Regions from separate parts of the Agrobacterium sp. H141 genome, predicted to be linked through region 1. Evidence: riboswitches for the same ligand, from Rfam matches in the RefSeq annotation. Region 1 holds a riboswitch; the other holds the start of a gene.
What was found. Region 1 has a riboswitch for S-adenosylmethionine ahead of metA (homoserine O-acetyltransferase MetA). Riboswitches for the same ligand answer to the same signal wherever they lie in the genome.
Positions count from the first base shown of each region.

Region 2: linked by a shared signal. The riboswitch ahead of ACWPM9_RS18155 (O-succinylhomoserine sulfhydrylase) and the one ahead of metA (homoserine O-acetyltransferase MetA) in region 1 are both predicted to bind S-adenosylmethionine.

Region 1 covers NZ_CM169893.1:187,107-195,096, reverse strand. The annotation lists gene ACWPM9_RS00885 (ABC-F family ATP-binding cassette domain-containing protein) at 1-248, opposite strand, end outside; gene ACWPM9_RS00880 (thiamine diphosphokinase) at 253-903, opposite strand; gene rpsU (30S ribosomal protein S21) at 1,053-1,292, opposite strand; SAM riboswitch at 1,543-1,620, shown strand; gene metA (homoserine O-acetyltransferase MetA) at 1,705-2,631, shown strand; gene ACWPM9_RS00865 (aldose epimerase family protein) at 2,656-3,681, shown strand; tRNA gene ACWPM9_RS00860 (tRNA-Gly) at 3,739-3,813, opposite strand; gene ACWPM9_RS00855 (prolyl-tRNA synthetase associated domain-containing protein) at 4,056-4,559, shown strand; gene trxA (thioredoxin) at 4,624-5,601, shown strand; gene ACWPM9_RS00845 (LON peptidase substrate-binding domain-containing protein) at 5,678-6,349, shown strand; gene ACWPM9_RS00840 (Trm112 family protein) at 6,362-6,550, shown strand; gene ACWPM9_RS00835 (ubiquinone biosynthesis hydroxylase) at 6,568-7,779, opposite strand; gene tesB (acyl-CoA thioesterase II) at 7,864-7,990, shown strand, end outside.
Region 2 covers NZ_CM169893.1:3,860,041-3,868,030, reverse strand. The annotation lists gene ACWPM9_RS18185 (thermonuclease family protein) at 1-153, shown strand, start outside; gene ACWPM9_RS18180 (tellurite resistance TerB family protein) at 240-653, shown strand; gene ACWPM9_RS18175 (transporter substrate-binding domain-containing protein) at 638-1,555, opposite strand; gene ACWPM9_RS18170 (glycosyltransferase family 2 protein) at 1,597-3,591, shown strand; tRNA gene ACWPM9_RS18165 (tRNA-Gly) at 3,580-3,653, opposite strand; gene ACWPM9_RS18160 (2'-deoxycytidine 5'-triphosphate deaminase) at 3,709-4,806, opposite strand; SAM riboswitch at 4,879-4,957, shown strand; gene ACWPM9_RS18155 (O-succinylhomoserine sulfhydrylase) at 5,001-6,185, shown strand; gene apaG (Co2+/Mg2+ efflux protein ApaG) at 6,333-6,725, shown strand; gene ACWPM9_RS18145 (Hsp33 family molecular chaperone) at 6,745-7,734, opposite strand; gene argF (ornithine carbamoyltransferase) at 7,864-7,990, opposite strand, start outside.

The DNA.
Region 1 (7,990 bases):
GTATATCCGCCGAAATCCGGAGCCTGCTCCAGATAGCGGATCGTCGAAGACGGATGCCTAAACACCTCGCCCGACTGTGACTCCACCATGCCGGCGGCAATCTTCATCAGCGTCGACTTGCCGGAGCCGTTTCGCCCCACGAGACAAATCCGGTCGCCCGGTTCTACCTGCAGATTTGCGCCGTCGAGCAATGGCGTACCGCCAAAGGAAAGCTTGATGTCGTCGAGTTTCAAAATGGGAGGCGCCAAGGTTTCAGGCTCCGGTCAGGTCATGAGGGCGCGCAAGGATCACGGCATCGCCGCTGCCCAGCGTGAATTCGACTGGTCCTTCGGCGACGTTCGAAATCGTCCGCGAAGAACCGAATGGAAGGGTAAAGTCGTTGAGCGGGTAGCGTGCATTGCGAATGGTAAGGCCTTCAAGCCTTGTCAGACCAAGCACGGAAAACAGCGAGCCTTGCGGCAAGTCGAGATGCAAGGGCCTTGAAAGCAACGGATATGCTTCTTCGTCGCCCGAGGTCATCATCACGTCCAGACCGGATTTCGCCAATGCGACACCGGCAATCAGGTGCATCATCGCATGGTCGGAGCGCTCACCGCCAAGCGCGCCCACCAGAACAAGCTTGCGCGCCCCTCGGGCTATCGCCTCATCCACGGCAATCTCCCCGTCCGTCACATTCTTTCTGGCCGGATAAGGCATCCTCAAAATGCCGGGATAATCGCTTTCGGGCAGGTCATCGGAACTGTCGAAATCGCCAACCCAAAGCTCAGGCTGAAGTCCCAGCATTTTCGCGTGACGCATGCCACCATCAGCGGCAATGGCGCGCGTGTCGGCGACGACTTGTTTAAGCCGTTCCGAAGGCGTCAGCATTCCACCAAGAAGGATTGTAAAAGCGGGTTCGTTCATGAAACGAGCCCTTAGCGCATCTTTACGCAAAAGGGAAAGGCGCATCGAAACAGCGGTACTGTATAGAAGTACCAAAACGCGGCGCCTTCACCCTTGTTGCCAGATCGATCTAAGACCGATGCGATCATATCTCACGCAAATGGGCGCGATTACCGCCCTGCAGCTACTTTTTTGCGAGGTCCCGGAATCAGCCCTTCGCGCTGTGCTTTCTTGCGGGCCAGCTTGCGCATGCGGCTGATGCCTTCTGCCTTTTCGCGAGCGCGGCGAGCAGATGGCTTCTCATAGGCTTGGCGAGCCTTCATTTCACGGAAAAGGCCTTCGCGCTGCATCTTCTTTTTCAGCGCACGCAACGCCTGGTCTACATTGTTGTCACGGACAATAACTTGCACGTTGTCTCCTTCGTTTGAGGTAACACATAGTTCGTGCCCGCCGATAAGGCGGTATGAACGACGGCACTCTTCAGGTGCTATTTCGCTTTCGGCTGAGAGCGATGCCGGGCATAAAATTATGTGGTCCGCGCAAGGCGAAGAAACCCGGCCACGCGTCTTATGTAGTCAGCACCCCCTCCGGGTCAAGCCCGAACAGCACAGGTTGCATCATGCTTTTTCGTTGACCACCTGCTGCGGCAGAGCTATCAAAGCTGCTGATCGTGGTGATTTGGCCGGCCGGCTTGCAGCCACGTTAAACAAATCGCTAAAGGGCCGTGGCAAGTTGACAGACTTCCCGGAACCGGTGGCGATCACCAAGCGGCCGGATTTTTGTACGCGGTATTCCGCGACGAGAAGGAAAGTCGAGCCAAATATGCCGATCAAGATCCCCGATACGCTACCAGCCTTCGAAACCCTCCTTGATGAGGGCGTGCGCGTCATGACGGAAACCGAAGCGATCCGCCAGGACATCCGCCCCTTGCAAATCGGCCTCCTCAACCTCATGCCGAACAAGATCAAGACAGAGCTTCAGATCGCAAGACTGGTCGGCGCATCACCGCTTCAGGTGGAGTTTTCGCTCATCCGCATCGGCGGGCACAGGGCCAAAAACACGCCGGAAGAGCACCTGCTCTCATTCTATGAAACCTGGGATGAAGTGAAGGACCGTCAGTTCGACGGCTTCATCATCACCGGCGCTCCGATTGAAACGCTCCCCTTTGAGGATGTGACCTACTGGGATGAAATGTGCCAGATCCTCGATTGGACAAAGACCAATGTTCACTCCACGCTGAATATCTGCTGGGGTGCGATGGCTGCGATCTATCATTTTCATGGCGTGCCGAAATATGCGCTCGGTGAAAAGGCCTTCGGTGTCTATCGTCATCAGAACCTCAAGCCGTCATCCGTCTATCTCAGTGGGTTCTCCGATGATTTCCAGATCCCGGTATCGAGATGGACAGAAGTTCGAAGAGCCGACATCGAGAAGGTTGAGGGCCTCGAGATTCTGATGGAATCGGATGAAATGGGTGTCTGCCTTGTTCAGGAAGAAGCATCCAGGCGCCTCTACATGTTCAACCATGTCGAATATGATTCCACCTCTCTCGCAGATGAATATTTCCGCGACGTGGAGACGGGCGCGCCGATCAAGCCGCCCTTCAATTATTTTCCCGGAGATAATCCGGACCGGCCGCCGCAAAACCGCTGGCGCAGCCATGCCCACCTTTTTTTCGGAAACTGGATCAACGAAATCTATCAGACCACGCCATACGAGCTGAAGGCCATCGGAAAGACGGGCAGCTAGGCATTCAAGGGGAGGAATAACAACGTGACAAGCGATCAGTCAAAGCTTGAGCTTTTTGGAACGGATAAGAAAGGCCAACCGGTTCACCGCATCCATTTATCAGGCGGTGGCCTGAAGGCCTCCATCCTGACCTGGGGTGGAGTGCTTCAGGATCTGCGCCTCGACGGCCATGAACCTTCTCTCGTGCTCGGCTTCGAACGCTTCAGCGACTATCTGGCCCATTCCCCTTACTTCGGCACCACGCCGGGTCGCTACGCCAACCGCATCGCCAATGGTCGCATGACGATCGACGGCAAAAGCTACCAGCTTGACCTGAACGAAGGCGGCTATGGCCACCTTCATGGCGGCGGCGATGGCATGGGGGTCAATACTTGGGAACTCGTTGACTATGGAAGCGATTACGCCGTCCTGACATTTACCGATCCTGACGGCCGGGGCGGTTATCCCGGCAACTGCACTGTGAAGACCACCTACCGATTGAAGGAAGGCGGCATTTTTTCCGTCACGCATGAAACCATCACGGATCAACCGACACCCGCCAATATCTGCCATCATTCCTATTTCAATCTGGATGGTGGCGATACGATTCTCGATCATCGGATCATGATCGCCGCCAAGCATTATCTTCCCGTTGACGACAAGCTCATACCGACGGGTGAACAGCGTTCAGTCGAGAAAACACCATTCGATTTTCGTGAAATTGCGCCTATCCGCAGGGGTGAAAACGGCAAGCAAGTGCCTTTCGACCATAATTTCTGCTTGTCCGCCGAACGCACAGAGAAACGCAGCATCGCGCGGGTTGAAAGCCTTGCATCCGGCGTTAGCCTTGATGTCCGCTCGACCGAGCCCGGCGTTCAATTCTATATCGGCGGATCACTGGATGTGCCGGTGCCGGGCCTCGACGGCCGCCACCATCAACCATTCGGCGGGTTTTGTCTGGAAACGCAGATCTGGCCGGACGCCGTCAATCACAGCAATTTCCCCAAGGCTATTTTGCGGCCAGGAGACATGCTGCGCCAGGAAACCGATTACATTTTCGCGAAGGCATGAATATTGCCTTCGCCCGAGGCGAGCCAATATTTTCAATACTGCTATTCGGGAGAAAATTGGAGCGGGTGAAGCGATTCGAACGCTCGACCCCAACCTTGGCAAGGTTGTGCTCTACCCCTGAGCTACACCCGCTCACAGCGACGATCCGGGGGTATGCTCTGGATCGAAGGTCAACCACGTTGCGGCGACGGGCGCTATATCGCTCAAACGATTTTCAAATGCAACAGGGAAATGACGGATTCTGGAAGAAAAATTATTCAGCCGTGAGAGCCGCCCTTTCTGCACCTGCGCCAAAGCATTGCTACAGTTGCCAATTGCCGCTAGCGCCCCTAAAAATCCCGGGCCTTCCAAGCCCTTTAAACAATCACAGAGGACTGCCCGTGCCCAAGACCGCTGATGACCTCTTTCGCCTTTTGGACGACCTGAACATAACGCATAAGACCAAAACCCATGAGCCTGTCTTCACGGTGGCAGAATCAGTATCGCTCAGAGACGAGATACCCGGCGGCCACACGAAGAACCTGTTTGTGAAGGATAAGAAGGACCGTTTTTTTCTGCTCACGGTGGAAGAGCACGCAATCGTTGATCTGAAGACCATCCATACGATCATCGGCGCTTCAAGCCGTGTGTCTTTCGGAAAACCCGAAAAGCTGATGGAATATCTGGGCGTAACGCCAGGCTCAGTCACGGCCCTCGCCGCCATCAACGACACCGGAAACAACGTAACCTTCATTCTGGACGAAGAATTGATGAAGGAGGAGATCATCAACTGCCATCCTCTTTCCAACGATGCCACCACATCGATTGCGCGGGACGACCTGTTGCGCTTTATCGAAGCCACGGGCCACACGCCGCTTGTCTTGAAAGTTTCAGCCTGACATACGATCTGTAGGGTAACGGTTAAAGGTCTTTGCAGGCCTCAGAGACGGCGGGAGAATTTCGATGAGTGATAGCAGCAACCCCTATGGCGGTTTTTCCGGGCAGCAGATGACAGGTCAGGCGACCTTTGGCGTCGCGCCGGCTGCCGGACCTGCGCCCTCTGGCAATCACGTGAAGGATACGACCACTGCCGGCTTCGCCAAGGATGTGGTTGAAGACTCGCGCAACCAGCCAGTGCTCGTCGATTTCTGGGCGCCGTGGTGCGGACCGTGCAAGCAATTGACCCCTGTTCTCGAAAAGGTCGTCAATGAAGCTGGTGGGCGCGTGAAGCTGGTTAAACTGAACATTGATGACCACCCCTCGATCCCGGGCCAGCTCGGCATCCAGTCTATCCCGGCAATTGTTGCTTTTGTCGATGGACGTCCAGCGGATGGCTTCATGGGTGCATTGCCCGAGAGCCAGGTGCGCGAATTCATCGAAAAGCTCGGCGGTACAGGCGCGGATGATGCGGGAGCGCAGCTCGAAGCAGCGATTGAGGAGGCAAAGCAGCTTTTCGATCAGGGCGACATTCAGCAGGCAGCCCAGCTTTATGGCGCAGTCATGCAGGCCGATCCGACCAGCGCGAAGGCTGTCGCCGGGCTCGCCCAGTGCATGATTGCCGTTGGTCAGGAAGAACACGCCCGTGAACTGCTGGACAGTGTGCCGGACGAGTTGAAGGCCGATCACGACATCCAGATGGCGATCAAGCAGCTGAACCAGATCGACGAGGTGAAGAAGCTGGGCGATCCGGCAGCGCTTGAAAAAGCGATCGCTGCCGATCCCGACGATCATGCCGCACGCCTTAAACTGTCGAAGATCCTCAACGTTCAGGGCAAACGCGACGAGGCCGCCGAGCACCTTTTGACCATCATGAAACGTGACCGCACGTTTGAAGACGATCTCGCACGCCGCGAACTACTGGAACTGTTCGATGTATGGGGCCCAAAGGACCCGGCGACGATTGCGGCGCGGCGCAGACTGTCGGCGCTGCTGTTTTCCTAAGCGCGGCGGCAACAACACACTGATAGCCTCCCGAAACGCTAGGTTTCGGGGCGCCGGAAACGGAATGGAGTGGGCGATGCAAGTCGGAAATGCCCGATATCTAACGGAAAAAGACCTGCCGGACAGCCTGCCGGTTTTCCCCCTGACCGGTGCCTTGCTGCTGCCCGCTGGCCATCTGCCGCTCAACATATTCGAGCCGCGCTATATCGCCATGTTTGACGCGGCTCTTTCGTCCAACCGGCTTATCGGCATGGTGCAGCCGGCCATGCATGAGGGTGCCGTCAAGGGCGAGCACCCCGACCTGTGTCAGGTTGGCTGTATCGGACGGATCACCTCTTTGGCGGAATCGGGCGACGGCCGCTACATCGTCTCGCTGGAGGGTGTATGCCGCTTCCGCCTGATCGATGAGATCACCGGTCACAAGCCCTACCGCTCCTATCGCATAACGCCTTTCATCACCGATCTTGCCTGCCAGGAAGAACAGACTTCCGTTGATCGTTCAGCACTTTTGGCGTCCTTCAAAAGCTATCTTGTTGCCAACAAACTTGAGGCAGACTGGGAAAGCATTGAAAAGGCCAGCAATCTGACTCTGGTAAACTCCCTGTCGATGATGGCGCCGTTCGGCGCGCCGGAAAAGCAGGCTCTACTGGAAGCGCCGGATCTGAAAACCCGCGCGGAAACGCTGATCGCCATCACCGAGATCGTTCTCGCCCGCGATTTCGGCGATTCCGACAACATGATCCAATAAAGGACGACACAGATGGACGAGCGCATCAGTCGCGTCGATCCCAAGCTTCTTGAGCTTCTCGTCTGCCCGCTGACCAAGGGAAGGTTGTCTTACGACAAGGAGAAGAACGAGCTGGTGTCTGAAGTAGCCAGGCTGGCATACCCCATCCGTGATGGCATTCCCATCATGCTCATTTCGGAAGCCCGCAAGATCGAGGGCTGACAGGCTGATCTCGTCTCTTAGATGCCGTGCCCCGCGAGCAGCTTGGGCCCTCCAGGCTTCAATCCGGCAGCTTCGCCGATAAAATAGTTTTTCAGCCCCGGAACTCGGTCGACAAGCCCAAGCCCAAGATCGCGAACGGCGCGCAAGGGGGCAAAATCATTCGAGAACATCCGGTTCAGAACATCCGTTGTCACACCCATTCTGAACGTGTCGAAGCGGCGCCAGGACTGATAGCGCTCCAGCACATTGACCGAACCGATATCGAGGCCCAGTCGGTCGGCATCGACAATCGTCTCGGCAAGCGCTGCCACATCCTTGAAGCCCAGATTGAGACCTTGCCCGGAAATCGGGTGGATACCATGCGCCGCATCACCGGCAAGTGCGAGCCTCGGTGCAATGAACGAGCGTGACAGCGTAAGCCCCAAGGGAAATGCCCGGCGATCCGCAACGGCCGTAATGGCACCCAGCTTATGTCCGAACCTGCGCTCGAGTTCTTCTTCGAAGACCAGATCGTCCGCCGCAACGAGGCGGTCGGCATCAGCAGTTCTCTCGGTCCAGACCAGTGATGAGCGATTACCCTTCAATGGCAGGATCGCGAATGGACCGGCGGGCAGGAAATGCTCTTCCGCACAGCCCTCATGGGGACGCTCATGTTCCACGGTCGTAACGATGCCCGACTGGCCGTAGTCCCACTTGACCACCTTGATACCGGCGAGATCGCGCAGTTTAGAGCGGACACCGTCGCAGGCAACGACGAGCTTCGATCTCAGAACCGTTCCATCCATCAGTGTCAGCTCGGCCGCACCCTGATCGTTTTTCAGATCGCTTGCCCTGGCATTGTTTCGGATAGCGATACCCAATCGCTCACAGGCACCGAGCAAGGCGCCGACCATGGCACTATTCGGGACCATATGCGCAAAGGGTTGTCCGTCTTCGACCACGCCATCAAAGGTCAGGAAAATAGGGCGAACCGGATCTCCGGCCTTGGAATCGGTGACAATCATGCGATTGATAGGCTGCGCCTCGGGCAGGATCTCGTCCCAGAGACCGAACACTTCGAACATTCGGCTTGCCGCAGCGATGATGGCGGAGGCGCGAGGGTCCTTCTTCCAGACCATCTGAGGGGCTGCCTCCACCACCTCGACTGAAAGATGTGGCGCCGCCTGTTTGACGGCAACCGCAACCGCCAGACCGACATATCCGCCACCGACGACCAACAGATCCAGCATGACGCGCTCCCTTGAGACTTGTTTCATATTGACCTCCTATATAGACCAAGCTTTCACAGCTTCCTACAACGCGAGCTTTTCAAAATGTCGCAGCCCACCGAACAGCGCTCTTCCATGGATGAACTGATCAGAACGCTGGATCTGGAGAAGCTCGAAGAAAACCTGTTTCGCGGCATGAGCCCGCAGGTCGGTTGGCAAAGGGTGTTCGGTG
Region 2 (7,990 bases), 600 kb from region 1:
CTCGTCACGACGTGCAACATTGGCGATATCGATATCGGCGCTTGGCTGGCCAAACACGGTTGGGCCGAGGTTACGCCTGGAACGTCGCTTGAGGAATTGGCAGACGAGGCCAGAACAGCGCGACGTGGGCTCTACGGTAGCGATCCCCGATAGGCATGCGCCATCGGGCCACCTTGAACGGGTGAAATTGAGTGCCTACTCTATTCCCACTGCCTGATGCATGACGAGGATATTGCGAAATGAAAGAACAGATCACCCATCACGATGCGCTGATCTTTGTTATGGTAATGGCGTCTGCCGTCGATAATGCCATGGCCGAGCGTGAGCTTGAGCGCATTGGTCAACTGGTCGAGTCGCTGCCGGTCTTTGCCAGTTTCGACAAGCAGGACCTGATTTCGGCCTCCAGGCGTTGCGCAGAAATTCTGTCCGGGACCGAAGGTCTTGAGATCGCGCTTGAGACCATTCGCGACGCCCTGCCCAAGCGCCTGCGGGACACGGCCTATGCGCTTGCCGTGGACGTCATGGCCATCGATGCGGCGATCTTGCCTGAAGAAATCCGCCTGTTGCAGATGCTGCGCGACCGTCTGGAGCTCGACAAACTGACCTGTGCAGCCATCGAACGCAGCGCGATTGCCCGCTACCGCAGATCCTGACCTGCTGTCGCGTCGGCGCGCTCTCCATACAGCCCATAAGGGAAGTAGCGCAGATAGATGTCCTGCAAGCGACCCTTGCGCGATAGCGTCGAAAGAGCGCTGTCGATTGCCTGCCGCAAGGTAGCGTCGTCGTCGCGGACCATAACGGTCAGTCCTTCGCCCAGAAACCGCTCGGAGAAATAGGGGGCGCCAAACAGTTCGCAGCAGGATTCTGAGGACTTGCTGTTGACCCAGAACGACAATTGCTGAGCATCGGCAAATGCCGCGCCAATCTCGCCTTTGCGCAGGCCATCGAGAAGACTGCCCCGGTTCTCGTACAAGCTGGCTTTCATGCGCGGGAAAAAGGAAGACAGCATTGCTTGATGCGCTGTGCCCTCGACCACGCCGACCGTCTGGCCGTTCAACGCCCTGATATCTTCGCCCTTTCCCTTGGTCGCCTTGTTGCGCACAAACCGCGCCGGCAGCATCATATACGGGCGCGAAAAATCGAACTTGCGTCTGAGTGCCTCGGTGACGGAGATGCCGGCGATCACGGCTTCTCCCTGACCGGATTCCAGCGCCTCTTCCAGGTCCGAAAAGGCGAGTGCCTGGATCTGGCACTTGGCCTCAATGTTCAGTTCAGCACAGATTTCCCGAATAAGATCGACGTGAAATCCAGACAATCGTCCGGTCTGGTCCGCAAAGTTGAAGGGTGGAAAGTCCGTTGAAGTCAGGACCCGAAATCGCACCAGATTAGACAGATCCGGCCTCGGTAGCCGTTCCCGGCTATCGAAAAGCATGGGCATCGGCGCTGTGTCGATCTGGGCTGCCATCGCGGCATGTGTAGCCGCGCCGGGCGTCAGAAGCGTAGCTATTTGAAACAGCCCCCCTGAAACTAGGGATGTATATTTCAACCGCATCACTATCATCCGTTGTGGGGAAATCGGGGACGTCATCTGCCTGGATGACGGTTATCAGAATAGTGCGTTCAGGGGAATATGCTGATCATACGGCAGGTCCTGGAAAGACGCGGCACGGCAGCGATGTCCGTGGTCGCGATGCGCTGGGGGATTCCCTTGAGCCTGTCTACGATCCGTTTGGCGAACAGCATGTATTCAGACGCATCGGTATAGGCAAGCCGACGATTGCCAAGGCGGCCGAACTCGCACGGCGTCGCGGCACGACGATCGAGCAGGAATTGCTATGTGAATTAGGCATTCAGGAAGCGGCCTATTACGAGGCCTTGGCGCGCGATGCCGGCCTTGCCTATGTCGATGCCGTTTCGCCTTCCAATGTCTCCGACATCCGTGGTCTCGATACCCAGTTGATCACGCCGCAATATCTGCGCGTCTTTCATCCCCAGGCTTCGACTGTGACGGCGATTGTGCCGGAAGCACGCAAGATGGACCATCTGATCGGTCGCTTGAGAGAATTGCCCCAACTCGCCGATCTGCTCGTTGTCACCCGTCCCTCCAGCTTGCGCCGTGCGGTCTGGCAGGCAGGTGAGAAGAGACGAGTGGCCGCTGCCGTCTCACACCTGTTCGAGGAGCGTCCCAAATTCTCGGCGCGGATTGTCATGAGCGGGGGGCAGGGTTTCTGGCTAGGGTTGTGCTTGAGCGCTATTGTCACCGCCTCCATGCTGGCAAGCAGCATCGTTTTAAATGTGCTGCATTCCACCTTCTCGCTGCTCTACTTTTCGGCCCTTTGTCTGCGTATTGCGTCGCTTGGCCACGCCATGCGCCAGGTCGGCGCGGCACCGACAAGCGCTGAAGAAGTGTTGCCGACCTATACCGTGATGGTTGCCCTTTACCGCGAAGCGGCCGTTGCCCCGCAGCTGCTGAGGGCACTGGACCGGCTCGACTGGCCGAAGTCGCGGCTGGATATAAAACTGCTTTGCGAGGCGGATGACCTAGAAACCATTGAGGCCCTGAAGGCCCTCAAACCTGGCCGGCAGTATGAGATCGTCGAGGTGCCCGATTTCGGACCGCGCACAAAGCCGAAGGCCTTGAGCTACGCATTGTGCGCCGCGCGCGGTCGCTATATTGTTGTCTATGATGCCGAGGATAGGCCGCATCGCGGCCAATTGAAGGAAGCCCATGCGCGCTTTACTGCGCTGCCTGAGGATCTGGCATGTCTGCAAGCGCCATTGATCATCACAAATGGCAATCGCTGCTTCTTAAGCGCGCTGTTTGCCTTGGAATATGCAGCGCAGTTTCGTGGTCTTCTCCCCTTTCTAGCGCGTCTCCGCATGCCCATCCCCCTGGGCGGGACGTCGAATCATTTCCGCACGGATATTCTGCGCCGCATCGGCGGCTGGGATCCCTTCAATGTGACCGAGGATGCGGACCTCGGCATGCGCCTGCACCGTCTTGGCTACCGTACCGGTGTGCTCAGACATCACACGCTTGAGGATGCGCCGGTAGACCTGTCGGTTTGGATGCGCCAACGTACCCGTTGGTTCAAGGGATGGCTGCAGACATGGCTGGTTGTCACGCGGGACAATCGGGAAGCAAGGGCGGAGATGGGCTGGAAGGGCTTTGTCGTATTTCAGTTGCTGTTCGGTGGTGTGATCGTATCCGCATTGCTCCATCCGGCTCTCGTCGTCGCACTGATCCAATCTTGCATGTTCATGCTTGAAACGCCGAAGCCGCCGATCAGCGCGCTTCAGATTATTCTGATCGTTGTCGATCTTCTCAACGTCATGGGATCTTATGCGGTGTTCATCGCACTCGGTGTCTCACCCATGATGCCGCAGGAAAAACAACGAATCGGCATGCGATGGATTGGTGTCCCGGTCTACTGGATGATGATCACCATCGCTGCCTGGCGCGCCGTGTTTGAACTCAGGCGCAATCCGTTCTTCTGGCACAAGACACCCCATTCGCCGGCAGCACAGGAACAAGTGCGTCGCCAGAGATGGTGGAGCCGGAGATGGAAGCCAAGACTTTGGAGCGGGTGAAGGGAATCGAACCCTCGTATTCAGCTTGGGAAGCTGCTGCTCTACCATTGAGCTACACCCGCGATGAGACTTCATTACCAGCAAGCGACGGCAGCCAGCAAGCGCAAAAACGAAGGCTCAGCCTGCGCGGAAATGCTTGGAGAGCTTCAGGCCCTGCGCCTGATAGTTCGACCCGAGCCCGGTGCCATAAAGCCCTTCCGGCTTTTCCTGCATGTCCTCATAAACCAGCCGGCCGATAATCTGGCCATGCTCGAGAATGAAGGGGACTTCGTGGCTGCGCACTTCCAGTACAGCACGGCTTCCGGCACCGCCGGCGCCCGCATGTCCAAAGCCCGGGTCGAAGAAGCCGGCATAGTGCACGCGGAACTCACCCACCAGCGGGTCGTATGGCGTCATTTCAGCAGCATAAAGGGGAGGCACATGCACAGCCTCGTTGGAAACGAGAATATAGAACTCGTCCGGATCGAGGATCAGTTCGCGGCTGCCGCGGTTATAGATCGGTTCCCAGAAGTCGAGAATGTCGTGGGCGGCTTTCCGGTCAACATCTATCACAGAAGTGTGGTGCTTGCCCCGATAGCCGATCAGACCGTCAGGGCTGGAGCCGGTCAGGTCGATCGAAAGCGCAATGCCACCGCCGGAGACATTGGGCACATCACTGGCAACAAGCGTTTCAGCGGAATGCAGGTCCAGCAATTGCGCTTCTGACAGCAAGGCGTGCCCGACACGAAAGCGGATCTGCGACAGGCGTGAGCCGCGTCGAACGATGATCGGGAATGTCCGCGGCGAAATCTCCAGATAGAGCGGCCCTTTATAGCCGGCCGGCACCTTGTCGAACTCCTGGGCCCGGTCGACCATGACGCGGGTAAAGATGTCCAGGCGACCAGTGGAACTCTTGGGGTTCGCCGACGCCGAAATATCCTCTGGAAGCTCAAGGCTTTCCATCAGCGGAACGATGTAGACGCAGCCGGTTTCCAGCACCGCTCCGTTCTCAAGGTCGATCTCGTGAAGGGTCAGCCGCTCAAGCTTCTCGGCAACGGTGCAGCCGGGGCCCGGCATGAAACTGGCGCGCACGCGGATAGCTTTCGAGCCAAGGCGCAGATCGAGGCTGGCTGGCTGTATCTGGTCGCTGTCGAGTGTGTCCTGGCTTTTCAGCTGACCTTCAGCGAAGAGCGCCTTGATGGCGCGGTCGGCCAGAATGCCTGATTTCCTAGTCATGTCGTCGTTCCTGTTTGGCGAGACAAAATCAAAAGCGGAGAATTGACGCAAGTCACCAACCGGCGTATTAGGCCCTTATCCCGTGGTGATTTGGCCGGTCGGCTTGCAGCCACGTTAAACAAATGGCTAAAAAGACCGGGTATGAAACCGGTCTGCTTTTGCGACCGGTTTTTTTTGTTTGAAAGGCACGTGGCATGAGCAAGAAATGGCGCCCGGCAACGCAACTTGTCCATGGAGGAACACTCCGCTCGCAATACGGTGAGGTATCGGAAGCAATCTTCCTGACCCAGGGCTTCGTCTACGACAATTCCGCCGCCGCAGAGGCGCGCTTCAAGGGCGAGGACGACGGTTTTATCTACGCCCGTTACGGCAGCCCGACCAATGATATGTTTGAAAAGCGCATGTGCATGCTGGAAGGTGCCGAAGATGCGCGCGCCACGGCATCGGGCATGGCCGCAATCACGGCTGCGATCATGTGTCAGCTGAAAACGGGCGACCACATCGTTGCTGCTCGCGCCCTGTTCGGTTCGTGCCGCTGGGTGGTCGAGACGCTCGCCCCTCGCTATGGCATCGACTGCACACTGGTCGATGGTCGCGATCTCGCAAAATGGGAAGAGGCGATCCGCCCCAATACAAAGGTCTTCTTCCTCGAAAGCCCGACCAATCCGACACTGGAAGTGGTTGATATTGCAGCCGTGGCAAGACTGGCCGATCAGGCAGGCGCGACACTGGTTGTCGACAATGTCTTTGCAACTCCGCTGTTCCAGAAGCCTTTGGAACTGGGTGCACATGTCGTCGTCTACTCCGCAACCAAGCATATCGATGGTCAGGGTCGTTGTCTGGGAGGCGTCGTTCTGTCCAACAAGGAATGGATCGACGAAAACCTGCATGACTATTTCCGTCATAGCGGTCCCGCCATGTCTCCGTTCAATGCATGGACATTGCTGAAGGGCATTGAGACGCTGCCTCTGCGGGTAAAGCAGCAGACGGAGAATGCGGCAAGGATCGCCGACCTGCTCGCCGACAGCGGCAAGGTGGCCCGTGTCATTTATCCGGGACGCGCCGATCATCCTCAGGCCAGCATCATTGCAAAGCAGATGACGGGCGGATCGACGCTCGTTGCCTTCGAAATGAAGGGCGGCAAGGATGCGGCCTTCGCCTTGCAGGACGCATTGGACGTGGTGACCATCTCCAACAATCTTGGCGATGCCAAGAGCCTGATCACCCATCCGGCAACCACCACGCACAAGAACCTCAGTGACGAAGCGCGTGCGGAGCTGGGCATAACCGATGGCACCGTCCGGTTGTCCTGCGGTATCGAGGATGGCGACGATCTGCTCGAGGACTTCGCCCGGGCATTGGATGTCGTGAAGGCCTGACCTCTGTCACGCTACCGATAATTGTCGCGTGGATGCCCAGAAATAATCTGTAACAAAGGCTGTGGAGCGTGCATGCGCCACAGCCTTTTATTGACGTTAACGTCAGGCTGTAGAATATGGTTAACGAACTGATTGGAGGTTTGGCGAATGTATCGAGCCCTGACGAGGGACATAGAGGTGAGTGTCGAGCCGTATTATCTGGAGGAGCAATCCGATCCGGGTGACGACCGCTATGTCTGGGGCTATCGTGTCGTCATATCAAACCATTCCGACAAGCCGGTGAGACTGATCAACCGTTACTGGAATATCACCGATCAAAACGGGCAGGTGGACGAGGTTCGCGGCCCGGGGGTCGTCGGTGAACAGCCCCAGCTCGATCCTGGAGCATCCTACGAATACCAGTCGGGATGCCCGCTGGATACGCCATCAGGCATGATGTTCGGTCATTATCAGATGCAGACAGAGGACGGCGAACGTTTCAATGTCGCCATCCCCGCATTTTCGCTCGATAGCCCGGGTCTGGCCCGCGTCCTGAACTAACCGACGTGGCTGTCGAAGCTCAGGCGTTTTCCAGCTCATCGGGCTCGTAGCGATAGGTGGTCGAGCAGAACTCGCAGGTCACCGCAATCCTGCCCTCTTCCTGGCTTGCCTCGATATCTTCGGGTGTAAAGCCCTGGAGTACGCCCTTGATTTTCTCGCGTGAACAGCTGCAACGGTCGTGAACTTCCTGCGGCGGGAAAACCCTCACGCCACGCTCGTGGAACAGACGGAATAGCAGTCTCTCGACGCCGATCAGCGGATCGGTCAACTCGTCGGCATCGACGGTCTCGACCAGCATGCGTGCTTCCGACCATGCATCATCATCAGCAAGATCCAGATCGCGGTCATCGCCGTCTCCACCGTGAAGGTCGGGCTGGCGCATCCGCTCCGGTGCATCGGGTAAAAATTGCACGATGACGCCTCCCGCACGCCAGGCATGGCGAGGGTTTCCGTCCTCGTCCCGGTCATATAGCTCAGCGGCGCCCAGTCGCACACGCGTCGGGATCTGTTCCGACTGGCGGAAATAGACGCCGGCAATGTCTTCCAGCGTTGATCCGTCGAGCGGGACGATGCCCTGGTAAGGGGTCATGTAGTTGCCCTGGTCGATGGTAAAGGCAAGAACGCCGGCACCGAGCAGCTGTTCAGGTGAGCCTTCGCCTTTGGCAACAGCCGCAGCCACGGCGTCGGCATCGAAGCGCGCATAGGCACGAACATTTTCGGGCGTGGAGAAATCCGCAACCAGAAGATCGACTGGACCGTCGCTCTTGGTCTGCACCGTGAACTTGCCCTGAAATTTGAGCGACGTGCCGATGAGAACGGTCAGAACCATCATTTCCGCGAGCAGCCGTGCGACTGCCGGCGGATAATCATGCCGGTCGAGAATGGTGTTTAACAGTGGGCCGAGTTGAACCGCGCGCCCGCGCACGTCGAGCCCTTCGATTTGAAACGGAACAACCCGGTCATCGCCGGCGAAACCGAATTCGCCGAGCTCTGTGGATGTGTCAGACATTGTGGCAGCTCCTTCGCGCAAGCGCGCTTGAGATGGCGGGGCCTTCGCCCCCAGTTACCGCACAAATGGTCAGAATACTGCAAAAGGTCAAGTATCGAGGGGAGGCGGGGCCTCCCCTTTTTCAGGATATCAGAATGCGCCGAGGCACCAGGCAAGGATGGACTTCTGTGCATGCAGGCGATTTTCCGCCTCGTCAAAGACGACCGACTGCGGTCCGTCAATCACGTCGTCTGTCACCTCTTCGCCGCGGTGGGCG